DNA from 2 places in the Leifsonia sp. fls2-241-R2A-40a genome. Region 1 is predicted to be linked to the other one. Evidence: predicted binding sites of a transcription regulator. Region 1 holds the regulator's gene; the other holds the start of a gene.

Region 1 (7,316 bases):
GTGAGCCCGATGGCCCACCTGACCTGTGTCAGCTCGTCGCACGAAGAGGCGCACCGGCTGATCCGCGACTTCCTGGACGCCGGCGTCCGGCGGTTCCTCGCCGTGCGCGGCGACCCGCCCGAGGGCTTGACGGCGGGGGAGGACGGCATCGGAGACATCCGGACGACGGCCGAGCTGGTGCAGCTCATCCACCGGGTGCAGGCCGAGCGCGCCCCCTACGGTGAGCTGGACGTGCCGGAGCTGCACGCCCACGCCGTGCTCGACCATCGCGAGCACGTGCAGATCGCCGTCGCGGCCTTCCCGAACGGGCATCCCTCGTCCCGCTCCGTCTCCCAGGACATCGACGCGCTGCTGGCGAAGCAGGCCGCGGGCGCCAACCTCGGCATCACCCAGCTGTTCTTCCACGCGGAGGACTACTTCCACTTCACCCAGCGGGCGGCGGACGCGGGGGTCGACTTCCCCATCCTTCCCGGCATCATGCCCGTCACCAGTCCCGCCCGCCTGAAGCGGATGCTGGAGCTGAGCGGCGAGGACCTGCCGAGCGACCTCGCCATCGAGCTCGAGGTCGAGCCGACCGACGAGGGTCGCCGGGAGATCGGCATCGCCTGGGCGGCACGGCTCGGCGAACGGCTGCTCGACGGCGGCGCCCCGGGCCTGCACCTGTACACCTTCAACCAGCACGAGGCCGTCCTGTCCGTGCTCGACCGTATCGGGGTGCTCCCGGCAGTGGAGAGCCCCCGCACCACCTCCGAGGAATCGGCCACCGAAAGGGAACCAGCATGACCGACACCACCCGCGCAGCCCAGCGTCCCGCCTTCCCGGCGGGCACGATCATCGGCTACCCGCGCATCGGCCGCCGCCGCGAGCTCAAGAAGGCGGTGGAGGCGTTCTGGGCCGGCAGCATCACGGCCGACGAGCTGGAGGCGACAGCGGCCGACCTGCGGTCGGTCACCCGCGAGCGGCTCGCGTCGTTGGGGCTGGGACGCACCGACGCCTCCATCCCGGAGAGCTTCAGCTTCTACGACCAGGTGCTGGATGCGGCCGTCGCGGTCGGTGCGCTGCCCGCGCGGTTCGCGGGGCTCGCCGGTGCAGTCGGCTCCGTCGACCTGGCCGGGTATTTCACGATCGCCCGCGGCGAAGGGGAGAACCCGCCGCTGGAGATGACGAAGTGGTTCGACTCGAACTACCACTACCTCGTACCGGAGATCGGTCCGGAGACCGACTTCCGGCTGGCGTCGGACCGCATCGTGCGTGAATTCGAGGAGGCCGCGGCCGCGGGCTTCGTCACCCGCCCGGTGATCGTGGGGCCCGTGACGTTCCTCCTGCTGAGCAAGGCGAGTGACGACGCGCCCGAGGGCTTCCGCCCGCTGTCGCGCCTCGGCGACCTGCTCCCGGTGTACCGCGAGCTGCTCGCGCGGCTGGCCGCCGCGGGCGCACCCTGGGTGCAGCTCGACGAGCCGGCCCTCGTCAGCGAGAGCATCGACGAGGGCCGGGATGCGGTGCTCGCCGCGGTACGCACGGCCTACGACGAACTCGGCGCGACTTCCGACCGGCCGGCGATCTTCGTCGCCGCTCCGTACGGCAGCCTGGACGACGCCCTCCCGGCGCTGGCGGCCACGCCGGTCGAGGCGATTTCGCTCGACCTCGTGCGCGGGTCGCTCCCGACCGGGCTGGACACGGCAACGGCGTCTGCACTCGCAGAGAAGACGCTGGTCGGTGGCGTGATCGACGGCCACAACATCTGGCGCGGCGACCTGGAGGCCGCATTCGGAACGCTCACCGAGCTTCTGTCGCTCAGTCCCGACGTCGCGGTGTCGACGTCCACCTCGCTGCTGCACGTCCCGCACGATGTCGAGGACGAGCCGGAGCTGGATGCGCGGCTGAAGTCGTGGCTCGCCTTCGCCGACCAGAAGGTCGCCCAGGTGGCAGTGCTGGCCCGCGGCATCGTCGACGGGCACGAAGCGATCCAGGACGAGCTGACGGCGGCGACGGCGGCGCTGGCCGACCGCGCGGGAGCCCCCGGCGTGCGGGTTCCCGCCGTCCGCGAGCGGGAGGCGGCGCTCACCGACGCCGACTTCCGCCGCGGCGAGTACACGGACCGCCTGACGGCCCAGGAGGAGGCGCTCGGGCTGCCGTTCCTCCCCACGACGACCATCGGATCCTTCCCCCAGACGGCCGACATCCGCCGGTCGCGCGCGCAGCTCGCCAAGGGCCTCATCAGCGAAGCCGAGTACCTCGGCCGGATGCGCGACGAGATCAAGCGCGTCGTCGACCTCCAGGAGGAGATCGGGATCGACGTCATCGTTCACGGCGAGCCGGAGCGCAACGACATGGTCCAGTACTTCGCCGAGAACCTGGAGGGCTTCGCGGTCACCCAGAACGGCTGGGTGCAGTCGTACGGCTCGCGCTGTACGCGCCCGTCCATCCTCTGGGGCGATGTCTCCCGCACTGCCCCGATCACCGTCGACTGGTCGACCTACACGCAGAGCCTCACCGCCAAGCCGGTGAAGGGGATGCTGACCGGCCCGGTCACCATCCTCGCCTGGTCGTTCGTTCGCGACGACCAGCCGCTCGGCGAGACGGCCCGTCAGGTGGCGCTCGCGCTCCGGGACGAGATCGCCGACCTGGAGGAGGCGGGCATCCGCGTCGTCCAGGTGGACGAGCCGGCGCTCCGTGAGCTGCTGCCGCTCAAGAAGGCGGCGCAGGACGAGTACCTGGAGTGGTCGGTCGGATCGTTCCGGCTCGCGACCTCGGGCGTCGCCGACCGGACGCAGATCCACACGCACCTCTGCTACTCGGAGTTCGGCGTGGTGATCGACGCGATCCGCAACCTCGACGCGGACGTGACCAGCATCGAGGCCGCGCGCAGCCGGATGGAGGTCGTGCACGACATCCAGCGCTCCGGCTTCGAGCACGGCATCGGCCCGGGCGTCTACGACATCCACTCACCGCGGGTGCCGTCGGTCGAGGAGGTCACCGAGCTGCTGGAGACGGCGCTGGGCGCGATCCCGGGCCGCCAGCTGTGGGTGAACCCGGACTGCGGTCTGAAGACCCGTGGCTACGACGAGACGGTCGCCTCGCTGCGGAACATCATCGAGGCCACGCGCGGGGTCCGGGAGCGGGCGTCGGTCTCGGCCTGACACGTCCCTACGACGGAGCCGGCCCCGGTACGCGCACAGCGAACCGGGGCCGGTGCCTATGCGGGCGCCGTGTGAGGATGACCGTGTGGTGCACATCCCGGACGACGACTTCGAGCGGATGGTCGGCGACATCTTCGACGGGCTCCCCGACGACATGGTGGGGCCGCTGGAGAACGTAGCGATCCTCATCGAGGATCAGCCGCCCGGAGCGCGGCCGCGGCTGTTCGGGCTGTACAGCGGCCGTCCGCTGACCCGCCGCTCCGTCTACGGGTTCGGCGAGCTGCCCGACCGCATCACGTTGTTCCGCAACAACCTCGAGGCATCGGCACGGACCGAGGACGAGCTACGGGCCCGGGTGCGGGTCACGCTCGTGCACGAGATCGGGCACTACTTCGGGCTGTCGGACGAGCGGTTGCGGGAGCTCGGCTGGGCGTGAGCCCGGCTGGGCGGGAGCCCATCCACTCGGCTGAGGTCGCTCAGACGGCCCGGAGGACCGCGACGACCTTGCCGAGCACTGTCGCGAAGTCGCCGAGGATCGGCTCGAAGTTGGAGTTCCGGGGCAGCAGCCACGTGTGGCCGTCGCGCTGCCGGAAGACCTTGACGGTCGCCTCCTCGTCGAGCATCGCCGCGACGATGTCCCCGTTCTCGGCCGTGTTCTGCGCGCGGATGACCACCCAGTCCCCGTCGCAGATGGCCGCGTCGATCATCGACTCTCCGACGACCTTCAGCATGAACAGTTCGCCGTTGCCCACGAGCTGGCGGGGGAGCGGGAAGACCTCGTCCACCTGCTGCTCGGCCGTGATCGGGATGCCCGCGGCGATGCGGCCGACCAGGGGGACCATGGCGGCGTCGCCGACCGGCGTCTGGTTCTCGTAGTCCGGAGTCGCGCCGGAGGACGATGGCAGGTCGATGAGGATCTCGAGCGCGCGCGGGCGGTTGGGGTCGCGCCGCAGGTAGCCGCTCAGCTCGAGCTGGTTCAGCTGGTGCGTCACCGAGGAGAGCGACGAGAGGCCGACGGCGTCGCCGATCTCGCGCATGCTCGGCGGATAGCCGCGCTGGCTCACGGAGCGCTGGATCACATCGAGGATCGCCAGCTGCTTGTCGCTCAGGTTCTTGCGGCGGCGTGTGCCTCCGCGGGCCTGGTTGTCGTTCGACACGGGCGTCCTCTCCTGGCCTTCGGGCGTCCGCCGGGATGGGTCCCGGCAGGAATGTCGGTGGTACCTGATCTGATGTCCTCAGACAGTCGAAACTGTATCCGCGTCGGGAAGGGAAGACAAACATGTGTTCGAGCGTGTCGCCAACTTTTCCGGCAAATAGGCCAAATGAGCGCGCCTTGCGGATTCAGACATTCGAAGATACATTCGGAACACAGCTTCGCACCCGCGAGCCTGAGGAGGTCACGAGCATGAGTGCAGTACTGATGAGCGAGTCGGTTCCTACCCTTCGTGCGGTCCCGCCGCTCCCCGAAGGAGCGCGTGTGCGCCTGCGCCTCACGCGCCGCGGCCGTGCAGTGCTCTCGGCCCTCGTCGCACTCCCGCTGGTGATCGGAGCCCTCGTCTTCGCACTGAACGGCGGAGGCGCCGTCGCGAACGGCGAGCAGGCCCACGTCAGCTTCCAGTACGTCAGCGTCGAGTCGGGCGACTCCCTCTGGTCGGTGGCGCAGCGCGTGGCCCCGAACGCCGACCCCCGCGACGTGATCTCCGACATCGTCTCGCTCAACGGCCTCGACTCCGCCGTCGTGTCCCCGGGGCAGCAGCTCGCCATCCCCTCGAAGTACGCGCACTAGTCCGGTCGCACTCCGGCGACCGTCGGGCTCGTCAGTGCCCTCGGGCTCGGCGGTACTCTCGGGCGAACCGCGAGTATTCGGTTCCCTTGTTTCGGCGCTGGGGATTCTCACGACGTTGCATGAACTCTCGTTCTCGCACGAGCGCGAGGTAGCGTCGGTAACGTTCTCTCGAGATCGCGCCGCTTTCGGCGGCGCGGCGGACGGCGCAGCCCGCATCCTGGGTGTGGGAGCAATCCGTGAACCGGCAGGATTCGGCGAAGGCTTCGATGTCGGTGAAGACTTCCTCGAGCGGCGCACGTGTCGACACTCCGAGTTGTCGTATGCCCGGCGTGTCGATGATGACGCTCACTCCGCCGGGCAGGGGAGTGATGGTCCGGGCGGTCGTGGTGTGCCGGCCTTTTCCATCGCGCTCCCGCACGGCCTGCGTCGCCTGGACGTCGGTGGAGGACAGCCTGTTCACCAGGGTGGATTTCCCGACCCCGGAGTGACCGAGAAGCACTGCCGACATCGGTTCGCTGAGGAGATCTCCCAGCGTCTGGATCCCCTCGTCTGTGACCGCCGAGGTGACGGTCGTATCGATGCCGGGTGCTGACGCCGCGATGACCTCGAGGGCGTATCCACGTTCGCGGTCAGAAAGCTCCTCGACCTTCGTCACGAGGAAGTGGGGAGTGGCACCCGACTCCCATCCGGTGACCGCCAGCCTCTCGACGAGTCCCGGTCGCATAGCCTCCCTGGCCGTCAACGTCAGGAGGACGAGATCGACATTGGACACGAGGGGCTGGACCTCGCCAGATGACTTCGCCCTGGTGAGGACGTGGTAGCGCGGTGCAAACCGCACGGACGCCTCTCCCTCGTCTCCCGGCGAAATCCATGCCCAATCGCCCACCAAGACATCCCGATCGCCGGGCAGCGTGGCGGCATGTTCTGCGCCGGACGGGTCCAAGGCGCTGATCGAGCGTCGATCAACGCGTGAGACCCGACCGAGCCATGCATCCGGAGGGCGGGCGACGCTTTCAGCCAACCGTCTCGCTGTGGATGTCAGTCCCAGTGCCATCTGATTCCTCCGCTTTCGTCCTCGTGGCCGATGAACTCGACAGGCGATGACGAGAGGACTCCCGCCAGCGCCGCGACCGACGCTGGGCGAATGCGATCGATAGCCCGGATGACTTCCGCAGGCGAGAACCGGCGCCGCCGCTCCCAGGAACTCGCCAGTGCGCTCACCCGCCTCGGAAGATCGTCATAGGCGATCAAGGTCCCCGTCCTCAGATGTGCTTTCGCCACGTCGACTCGTTCTGCGAGCAGCGGATCTGAGGCGAGGTCGTGCATAGCGTCCGCCATTGCTCGCGCTGCCGCATCCTCGTCTGATGTAGCCACGGTGGCGAATGCGCTGATCAGCCCGATCGTGCCGTAGTCGGTATAGAACGTACGCGGGGAGTAGGACAGTTGCCGATCGGTTCGGAGCTGTCGGACGAGCAGCGACGAGAAGCCTCCACCGAGAAGCGCGACGAGGACATTCGCAACCGCACGGTGTTCGCCGCTGCGGTTGGGAACCGTGTAACACGAGAGCAGATGCGTGTGACCGCGCTGCGTGTCGGCTTTGCGAATATGGAGCACGCGCAGTTTCGCCGGCGATGCCGAGGTAGCACCCGATGTCTTGGGCGGCGCGGAGCCATGTTGCCGAGCACCTGTCGCGAGGCCGAGGGCGTCAGTGTTCGCGGGGCCGCTCGTGAAGATGGTGATGTTTCCGGGTCGATAGTGGTCTGACCAGAACCGGTGTGCTCCCGCCAACCACTCGCTTGTGCCCGGGGCCATCGATCTCTGGCTGAACAGGTGCTTCTCTGCGACACGCGACAGCGCACGCAGGGGGTCACCTTGCTGAATCGCCCGTTCTGCAGCGATGATTCGCTGTTCCGCTTCCACCGCGCTGACAGAGAGTTCTGGCTGGAGGATCATGCGATGGAGTTCGTCGAGCGCGATCGCCGCCTGGTCATTGGGAACGGTCACCCCGAACGATGTGAAATCGCGAGCGGTGGCTGCCGTCGGTCGCGCGCCGAGCTCCTCCAGCGATCGAGTGCGGGTGCTCAGCGGCGTGCCGTCGGCACGACGCAGGACGAGGTGCTCGACGAGATGCGCGAGGCCGCACGCGCTTTCCGGATCGCTGCCGTATCCGGTGCCCACGCGGACTTCGAAGCACTGGATGCGGCGCCCGCGAAGACGCTCGCTGATAACCAGGATGCCGTCCGCAAGGATGCCGATCGATAGCCCGTCCCTCACGAGAGATCGACGCGGGCCGTTGCTCGCGCTTGTTGCTCGAAGTGGCGAAGGAGCACCAAGCTCATCACCAGCCAGATCACGGCGACGCAGGTCTCCACACCGCACTGGACCCAATA
Region 2 (7,316 bases), 360 kb from region 1:
GCCGGGTCCTTCGGCCGACGCCGGCGTCCTGACCGCGCTCGCTCAGGCCTGCCGCGACGAGGAGCGCATCGAGTTCGCCTACGTCGCGCGCGACGGGCAGGCCTCGACCCGGACCGTCGAACCGCACCGCCTGGTCTCCATCGAGCGCCGCTGGTACCTCGTCGCCTACGACCTGACCCGGTTCGACTGGCGCAGCTTCCGGCTCGACCGCATCGCCGAGCCGCGCCCGACCGGCACCCGCTTCCGCCCCCGGGCGCTGCCTGCTGAGGATGCCGCCGAATACGTCCGCGAGTCCCTGCACAGCGCGGTGGAGCCGATGGTCGTCGAGGCGATCGTCGAGGCGCCTCACGACCGCGTCGTGGAACGGCTCGGACGCTGGGCGACCGTCGACGATCTGGGCGACGGCTCGAGCGCCGTCCGGATCACAGCGGACAGCGCGGAGTGGGCCCTGTTCGGGCTCGCAGCGGTGGACGCGCCCTTCCGGATCGTCGGTCCGGAGGAGGCCGTGGTCGCCGCGGCCGACTGGGGTGAGCGATTCACCCGTTCTGCGATGGCGCTGGGGATCGAGCGCTCGGTCCCGGGTGGGTCGGACCTCTCGCTTTAGAATTGAGGGGATGACGACGACAGCCCCGACCCCCACCCCCGCCGACATCAGGCGGTGGCGCCGTTACCTCGCCGACGAGCGCGCCGAAGCAGCGGTCTACCGCGACCTCGCCGGCCGCCGGGAGGGCGAGGAGCGGGAGATCCTGCTCGCGCTCGCCGACGCCGAGCGACGCCACGAACAGCACTGGATCGACCTGCTCGGCGACCGCGTCGGCAAGCCCCTGCGCGGGGATGTGCGGACCCGCCTGCTCGGATGGCTGGCACGGCGGTTCGGTTCCGTCTTCGTGCTCGCGCTGGCCCAGCGGGCCGAGGCGCGTTCCCCCTACGCCGACGACCGGGACGCCACCCCGCAGATGGCGGCCGATGAGCAGGTGCACGAGGAGGTCGTGCGGGCACTCGCCGCGCGCGGGCGTCAGCGGTTGTCGGGGACGTTCCGCGCGGCCGTCTTCGGCGCCAACGACGGACTGGTGAGCAACCTGGCACTCGTGCTCGGTGTGAGTGCGAGCGGCGTCGCCACCCACGTCGTCCTCCTCACGGGCATCTCGGGGCTCCTCGCCGGTGCGCTCTCGATGGGCGCGGGCGAATACGTGTCCGTCCGGTCGCAGCGGGAACTGCTGGAAGCATCCACCCCCAATCCCGCCACCGGATCGGCGCTCCCGCACCTCGACGTGGATGCGAACGAGCTCACCCTGGTCTACCGGGCCCGCGGGATGTCGCCCGATGAGGCCGCCGAGCACGCACGCGAAGTGCTCTCCGGCCTCCAGGCCGTGACGTCGCCCATCGCGATCGCGCCCGTGGCCGTCGAAGACGAGCACGAGGCGGTCGGCAACGGCTGGAGCGCCGCCATCTCGAGCTTCTGCTTCTTTGCCTCCGGCGCCTTCATCCCGATCATCCCGTTCCTGTTCGGGCTCACCGGAACGCTCGCGATCGTGGTCTCCGCGATCCTCGTCGGGATCACCCTCCTGGGTACCGGCGCAGTGGTCGGCCTGCTCTCCGGGGCGTCGCCGCTGAAGCGCGCCGTCCGGCAGCTGCTCATCGGGTACGGCGCCGCGGCCGCGACCTACCTGCTGGGGCTGTTGTTCGGCGCGACGGTCGGCTGAGCCCGACGCGTTCGATGCGCGGTATCCCTTTCATTGGATACGGCGCCGCATAACGAAAGAACCGCCTCCCTGTCTTCTCCAATAGGGGCCTGATCGACGGCTCCCGAGCCGTCGAGCGCACCGTCGCTCCCCCGTGCACCTGGAGGAGAAGTGCTGATCCTGTCGAGACGTCCTGCGCGCCACCGTCGGCGCATCCGCCGCCGCAGCTCGGCGGTGCTCCTCGTCGGCTGCGCCGCGCTGGGCGCCGTCGCGGCGACGCTGCTGCTGCCGCGGTATTCGTCGCATGCCGCGGTGGAAACGCTGTCGACGACGTACATGACGGGCACCAACCTCACCGGCGGCTCGACCGCCTCCTCCGCGGACGCTCCCGGCGGCGCGAAGACGGGCACGGCGAAGCCGGGCGACACGCTCAGGTGGGTCGTCGACTACCAGAACAACGCCGGAGGAAGCGCGCAGGTCGACCTGAAGGACGATCTGAGCACGGCGGGAGCGTACGTCCCCGGCTCGCTGCAGCTGCCACCGGACCAGAACGCCGCCGGCACGGTGACGCCGCAGTACCTCACGCCGACGGCGGGATGGACCGCTGGAGCTCCCAGCGCCGACGCGACCGGTGTCGGCTTCACCGGAACGCTGGTTCCGCAGGGTACGCAGCAGCTGTCTCCGCCGCTCGTCGCAGGAGCGCCCCCGAAGATCACGGCCGTCGGCGCGGGCGACGGATACAACATCGTCGTCCGGAACGGACTGGCGTACACGGTCTTCCACCACCGCACCGCCCCGATCGTCTACTGTGCGAGGCTCGACGGCACGACCTGTCCCGGCTGGCCCACCGGCTCGAACGCTCAATCCTGGTCCGCGACTCCGGGGACCCCGATCGGAACGGGCACGGCGTTCGGCGGTAAGACCCCGCAGCAGACCGGGGCGTGGCTGTCGGGGAGCAGGCTGCTCTGGTACGCCGGGCTGCCCGACAATTCGAGTACCGGCATCGCCTGCCTCGACCTGGCGCCGGGCACGCCGACGAGCTGTGGCTACTGGGCGCGCGGAGGGATCACGGTCGACAACAACACGTACGGGGCGCAGATCAACGGCTCCGGGGTGGCTGCCGGCAACGGCAACACCTACAGCACCGCGATCAGCAACGGGACGGCGATCCTCGTGTGCACCACCCCTGCCATGACGGCGTGCCCCGGAGCGACGCTGTACCCGAGCGGCGTCACCAGTTCCGGTGCGAACCCGACCGAGACCTTCGGGGACTACGTGTTCTCGAGCGTCCAGAAGACGCCCACGAGTGCCTGGCAGACCTTCTGCTTCACCGCTTCGACGTCGGCATTCTGTCCCGGCACGTGGCCCACGACCACCTCGATCGCCACGGCTGCGAACGGCACTCCCTTCGCGCCGATCCTTTCCACCGGAGGAGCCGTCACGGGCGTGTGCACCATCACGAACGGCGCCGGGACGGCGTCGAGCTGCTGGAACCTGAGCGGCGCGACCGTGGCTGATCCCTACGCGGGAACCGGCGCGAACTACAGCGGCGGCGGCAACGGATCGGGCGACGCGTACGCCCGCGGTACGAAGGTCTACCTCTCCAACGGGAACCAGGTGATGTGCCGCGATTTCGCCGCGTACACGGGGACGGGGACGGTTCCGCCTTGTGAGGGGTTCGTCAACGTCGACAACGGGGTCAACTACACGGTGCGTGACGCCTCCGACATCTCGTCATCCTGCCTCGTCGCCACGGGTGATGCCGGCGTCATGTCGTTCTTCGACCCGAGAACCGGCGGAACGTGCCCCGGGCCGAGCTCTCCGCAGTCGCTGACGGTCTCGCCTCCGAGCTACTACTGCGGCACCGGCGCCGCCTCGTTCACGAAGTGGCGAGCGCTCACCCTGCCGGGCGTCGTCCCCACCGCGTTCGCCGATGCGACCGTGACCCTGCGCGATCAGAACGCGAACGCCGTGCCCGGCTTCTCCGCCGTCACCCTCGCGCCAACGGGGTCGCTCAACCTCCAGTCCATCCCGACCACCGTGACGTCGCTCACGGCGGACGTCAGGATCAACGGAGTCACCAACGCGACGGGGGTCGTCAGCGGCCAGATCTCGATCAGCTGGGTGGGCGATCCCCCGCAGCTGTGTTTCGACACCATCGCTCCCCCCGTGGCCTGCGATGCCCCCGTACCGCTGATGCTGTCGAACAGCGCGGTCGGCGTGACCACCTTCGGGTCGACGACGGATGCCCCGGCGGGCAACCCCACCGGCACAGCGCAGTTCGCCGTTCGGGCGGACGTGGCGCACTGCTCCCTCGCGGTTCGGAAGACCTCGTCCGTCCCGTCGGTTCGACCAGGCGACACCGTCGAGTACACCGTCACCATCACGAACACGGGTAGCCAGGCCTACGTCGCCGCGAACATCTCCGACGACCTGACCGATGTGCTGAAAGACGCCACCTACAAAGGCGACCAGACGGCGACAGCGGGGACGGTTTCGTATGCGGCGCCGAACCTGTCGTGGACGGGCCCGCTGGCCGTCGGCGCGCACGTCAGCGTGACGTACTCGGTGACGGTGAAGAACCTTGATCCCGGCGACTTGCAGCTCGTCAACACCGTCGTGTCACCGAGCGAGGGCAGCAACTGCGCCGCCGGGTCGACCGACGCGTCGTGCACAGCCGTCGTGGACGTGGTGGCCTCCGCGGTTTCGTGGCACAAGGTCGACGGGACGGCCGCAGCGAATGTCCTGGAGGGGGCGATCTGGACGCTCACGCCGATCGACGCCACACGGAAGCCGACGGGGTCGTCGATCGTCGTCACCGACTGCGTGGCCCCCTCCGCTTCGGCGTGCACCGGGCGGGACGCCGACCCGCTCGGCGGGGTGTTCGCCGTGACCGGCCTCGGCCCCGGCGCGTACGAGCTGGTCGAGACGCGGGCGCCCGTCGGATTCCGGCTGGATCCGACGCCGATCCCCGTCACGGTGGGTGCGTCCGCCACGACGGTGGCGCTGCCGGATGTGGTGAACCGGCAACTGCCCGTGCCGGCGATCCCCTTCACCGGCGGCCTGGGGACCGACACCCTGTCTCTCGCCGGCGGCGGCCTGCTCTCCGCCGTGCTGCTGCTCGGGGTGTGGCAATTCGTGCGACGCACCCGGAGTGCGTGAGTGCGCGAGCTCAGGCCGCCGCGCGCGTGCGGTTTCCGAGGTGCGCTGTCGGAAGCCCGCGGCTACACTCGGACTCGAACATATGTTCGATAGGCGAGGTGAGAAGCATGACCGAGATCGACGAGGCGGTCGCCGTATGGACGACCGATGACGGAGTCCCGACACGGCTGGTCTGGAGATCCACGCGCTACCGGGTCTCGGACACCCCGACCGTGTGGGCCGAGGTGTGCGGCTGGTGGCGACCCTTCGGCGACCATCGGTACTCGATCGGCAGCCTGCCGCGGGAGATCGGCGGCTGGCGCTTCCAGGGCACCAGCGAGAAGGGCGACGCGCACGTCTTCGATGTGCGTCACGACGCCGTCGACCGCAGCTGGCGGCTGGTCCGCGTTTTCGACTGAACGTTGCGCCGGGCGCAGCGTGGCATCGGCCGGCGTCGCATCCCATCGCATAGCCTCCATCGGGTGATGGACGACCGCTACGGATCCGATGTGCTGGCCTCCGATTGGAAGAACGCCGGCCGCAAGCCCGTCCCGACAGTCGAGGCGGTGCGCGACCTCGTCGTCGAGGAGGCGGCATCCGGGTTCTGCGGTGCGGTCACCCGGCTCGAAGGCCAGACGATCGAGCTGGAGGACTACTTCGGGAAGAAGCGCGTCTTCCCGCTGACCGGGTCGTTCCTCATCGACGGCGAGCCGGTCCGCCTGATCGTCCCCTCGCGCGCCCCTGCGGGGCGGTCGCGAACGGCGTCCGGCTCCTTCGCCGTCGGCGAGCAGAAGGCGCGCATCGCCCGCGCCAGCCGGATCTTCGTCGAGGGGCGCCACGACGCGGAGCTCGTGGAGCGGGTCTGGGGCGATGACCTGCGCGTCGAAGGCGTCGTCGTCGAATACCTGGAGGGCGTGGACGACCTGGACGCGATCGTCAAGGATTTCCGCCCCGACCGTGGGCGCCGCATCGGGGTGCTGGTCGACCACCTGGTCACCGGGTCCAAGGAGAGCAGGATCGCCGAGCAGGTGGCGCGGGGGCCGTTCGGTGCGCATGTCCTCGTCGTCGGCCACCCGTTCGTCGACATCTGGCAGGCGGTGAAGCCGGCGCGGGTCGGGCTTACGGCGTGGCCGCAGATCCCCCGTTCGGTCCCCTGGAAGCACGGGATCTGCGAGGCGCTCGGCCTGCCGCACGAGACCCAGGCGGACATCGCGCGGGCCTGGAAGCGCATCCTCGGCCAGGTGCGGTCGTTCTCGGACCTCGAGCCGGAACTGCTCGGCCGGGTCGAGCAGCTGATCGACTTCGTGACCGAGCCGCAGGGCCGGTAGCGGTCGGTTGGACGAGCGGTTGGACGAGCGGCCCTCACCAGCCGTACTCGGTGTACGTCTCCCCGCGCACGAGGGCCTCGATGCCGTGGCGGATGACCGGGATGACGTCGGCCGGAAGTGCGTCCGCCGGCGCCCACAGCAGCTCCGACGCCTTATCCGGCTCTCCGATCGCGGGCGTGGCACCTTCGGGTAGCTCCGCCGCGAAGAAGAAGTCGATGTAGGTGTCGCCGTCGGCGCGCCCGTGCTGCACCAGGGCGAGGCGGACCTGGTCCGCGGCGAGCGCGAGTGTCGTCTCCTCCCGCGCCTCCCGCAGCAGGGCGGCGGTGGCCGACTCCCCCGGTTCGATGTGTCCGGCGGGGAGGGACAGCTCGCCGTCGCGGTAGCCGGTCCCTCGGCGTCGCTGCAGCAGGATGCGGTCGCCGTCGAAGATGCAGAGGTACACGGCTGCGGGGTAGGTGGGGCGCACGCGTCCATTGTGCGCCGCGTCCGGTGAGTGCCCCTGAAGGGCCGATGTCGGTGCCGTCGCGTACAGTGTTCGGACACGCCGGGCGGTTGTCCACACCCGCGAAATTCCATTTGCTTCATTCGAACATGTGTTCGAAAATAGGAGCATGTCACTCGCCGCTCCTCACCTCAGCGAACCGGTCTCCGACCGGGCGCAGGTGCACGAGCTGCAGACCCGCATCCGGCAGATGCAGGCCACCAAACTCGAGAGCCGTACGCTGCAGACGCATCCCGCGCTCTCGCCGCTGCTGCCCGGCGGCGCGCTCAAGGCGGGCGCCGCCTACTCGGTGCGCGGGTCGACCACGCTGCTGATGGCCATGCTCGCCGGCCCGAGCGCGGCCGGCGCCTGGTGCGGGGTGGTCGGCATGCCCGACTTCGGTGCGGAGGCGGCCGGGCGGTTCGGCATCGACCTGGAGCGGCTGGTGCTGGTGCCGCATCCCGGCACCGACTGGCTGACCGTGACCGCGGCCGTCGTCGATGTGCTCAGCGTGGTCGTCGTCGCCCCTCCCTCCCGTGCGAAGGACGGCGATGTCGCCCGGCTCAGCGCCCGGCTGCGGCAGCGGGAGGCCACCCTCATCGTCGCCGGCGACTGGCCCCAGGTCGAGGCGACGCTCACCGTCGCACGCAGCGGGTGGGACGGCCTCGGCACCGGCAACGGCTA

Evidence for each region. Region 1 encodes LexA, which represses DNA repair genes until DNA is damaged. Its sites were predicted from a motif close to TCGAACANNTGTTCGA; they were not measured.
Region 2: the regulator LexA is predicted to act here: its motif matches at 4,919-4,934, upstream of QRN40_RS15485 (DUF6504 family protein).

What each region holds. Positions count from the first base shown of each region.
Region 1 covers NZ_JARVRS010000001.1:2,773,182-2,780,497, forward strand. The annotation lists gene QRN40_RS13730 (methylenetetrahydrofolate reductase) at 1-783, shown strand, start outside; gene metE (5-methyltetrahydropteroyltriglutamate--homocysteine S-methyltransferase) at 780-3,140, shown strand; gene QRN40_RS13740 (metallopeptidase family protein) at 3,226-3,576, shown strand; gene lexA (transcriptional repressor LexA) at 3,617-4,297, opposite strand; gene QRN40_RS13750 (LysM peptidoglycan-binding domain-containing protein) at 4,546-4,926, shown strand; gene rsgA (ribosome small subunit-dependent GTPase A) at 4,958-5,980, opposite strand; gene QRN40_RS13760 (M16 family metallopeptidase) at 5,965-7,200, opposite strand; gene QRN40_RS13765 (ABC transporter permease) at 7,197-7,316, opposite strand, start outside.
Region 2 covers NZ_JARVRS010000001.1:3,137,798-3,145,113, reverse strand. The annotation lists gene QRN40_RS15500 (helix-turn-helix transcriptional regulator) at 1-604, shown strand, start outside; gene QRN40_RS15495 (VIT1/CCC1 transporter family protein) at 615-1,703, shown strand; gene QRN40_RS15490 (DUF7927 domain-containing protein) at 1,854-4,844, shown strand; gene QRN40_RS15485 (DUF6504 family protein) at 4,952-5,242, shown strand; gene QRN40_RS15480 (DUF3097 domain-containing protein) at 5,309-6,151, shown strand; gene QRN40_RS15475 (NUDIX hydrolase) at 6,186-6,617, opposite strand; gene imuA' (DnaE2-dependent mutagenesis accessory factor ImuA') at 6,763-7,316, shown strand, end outside.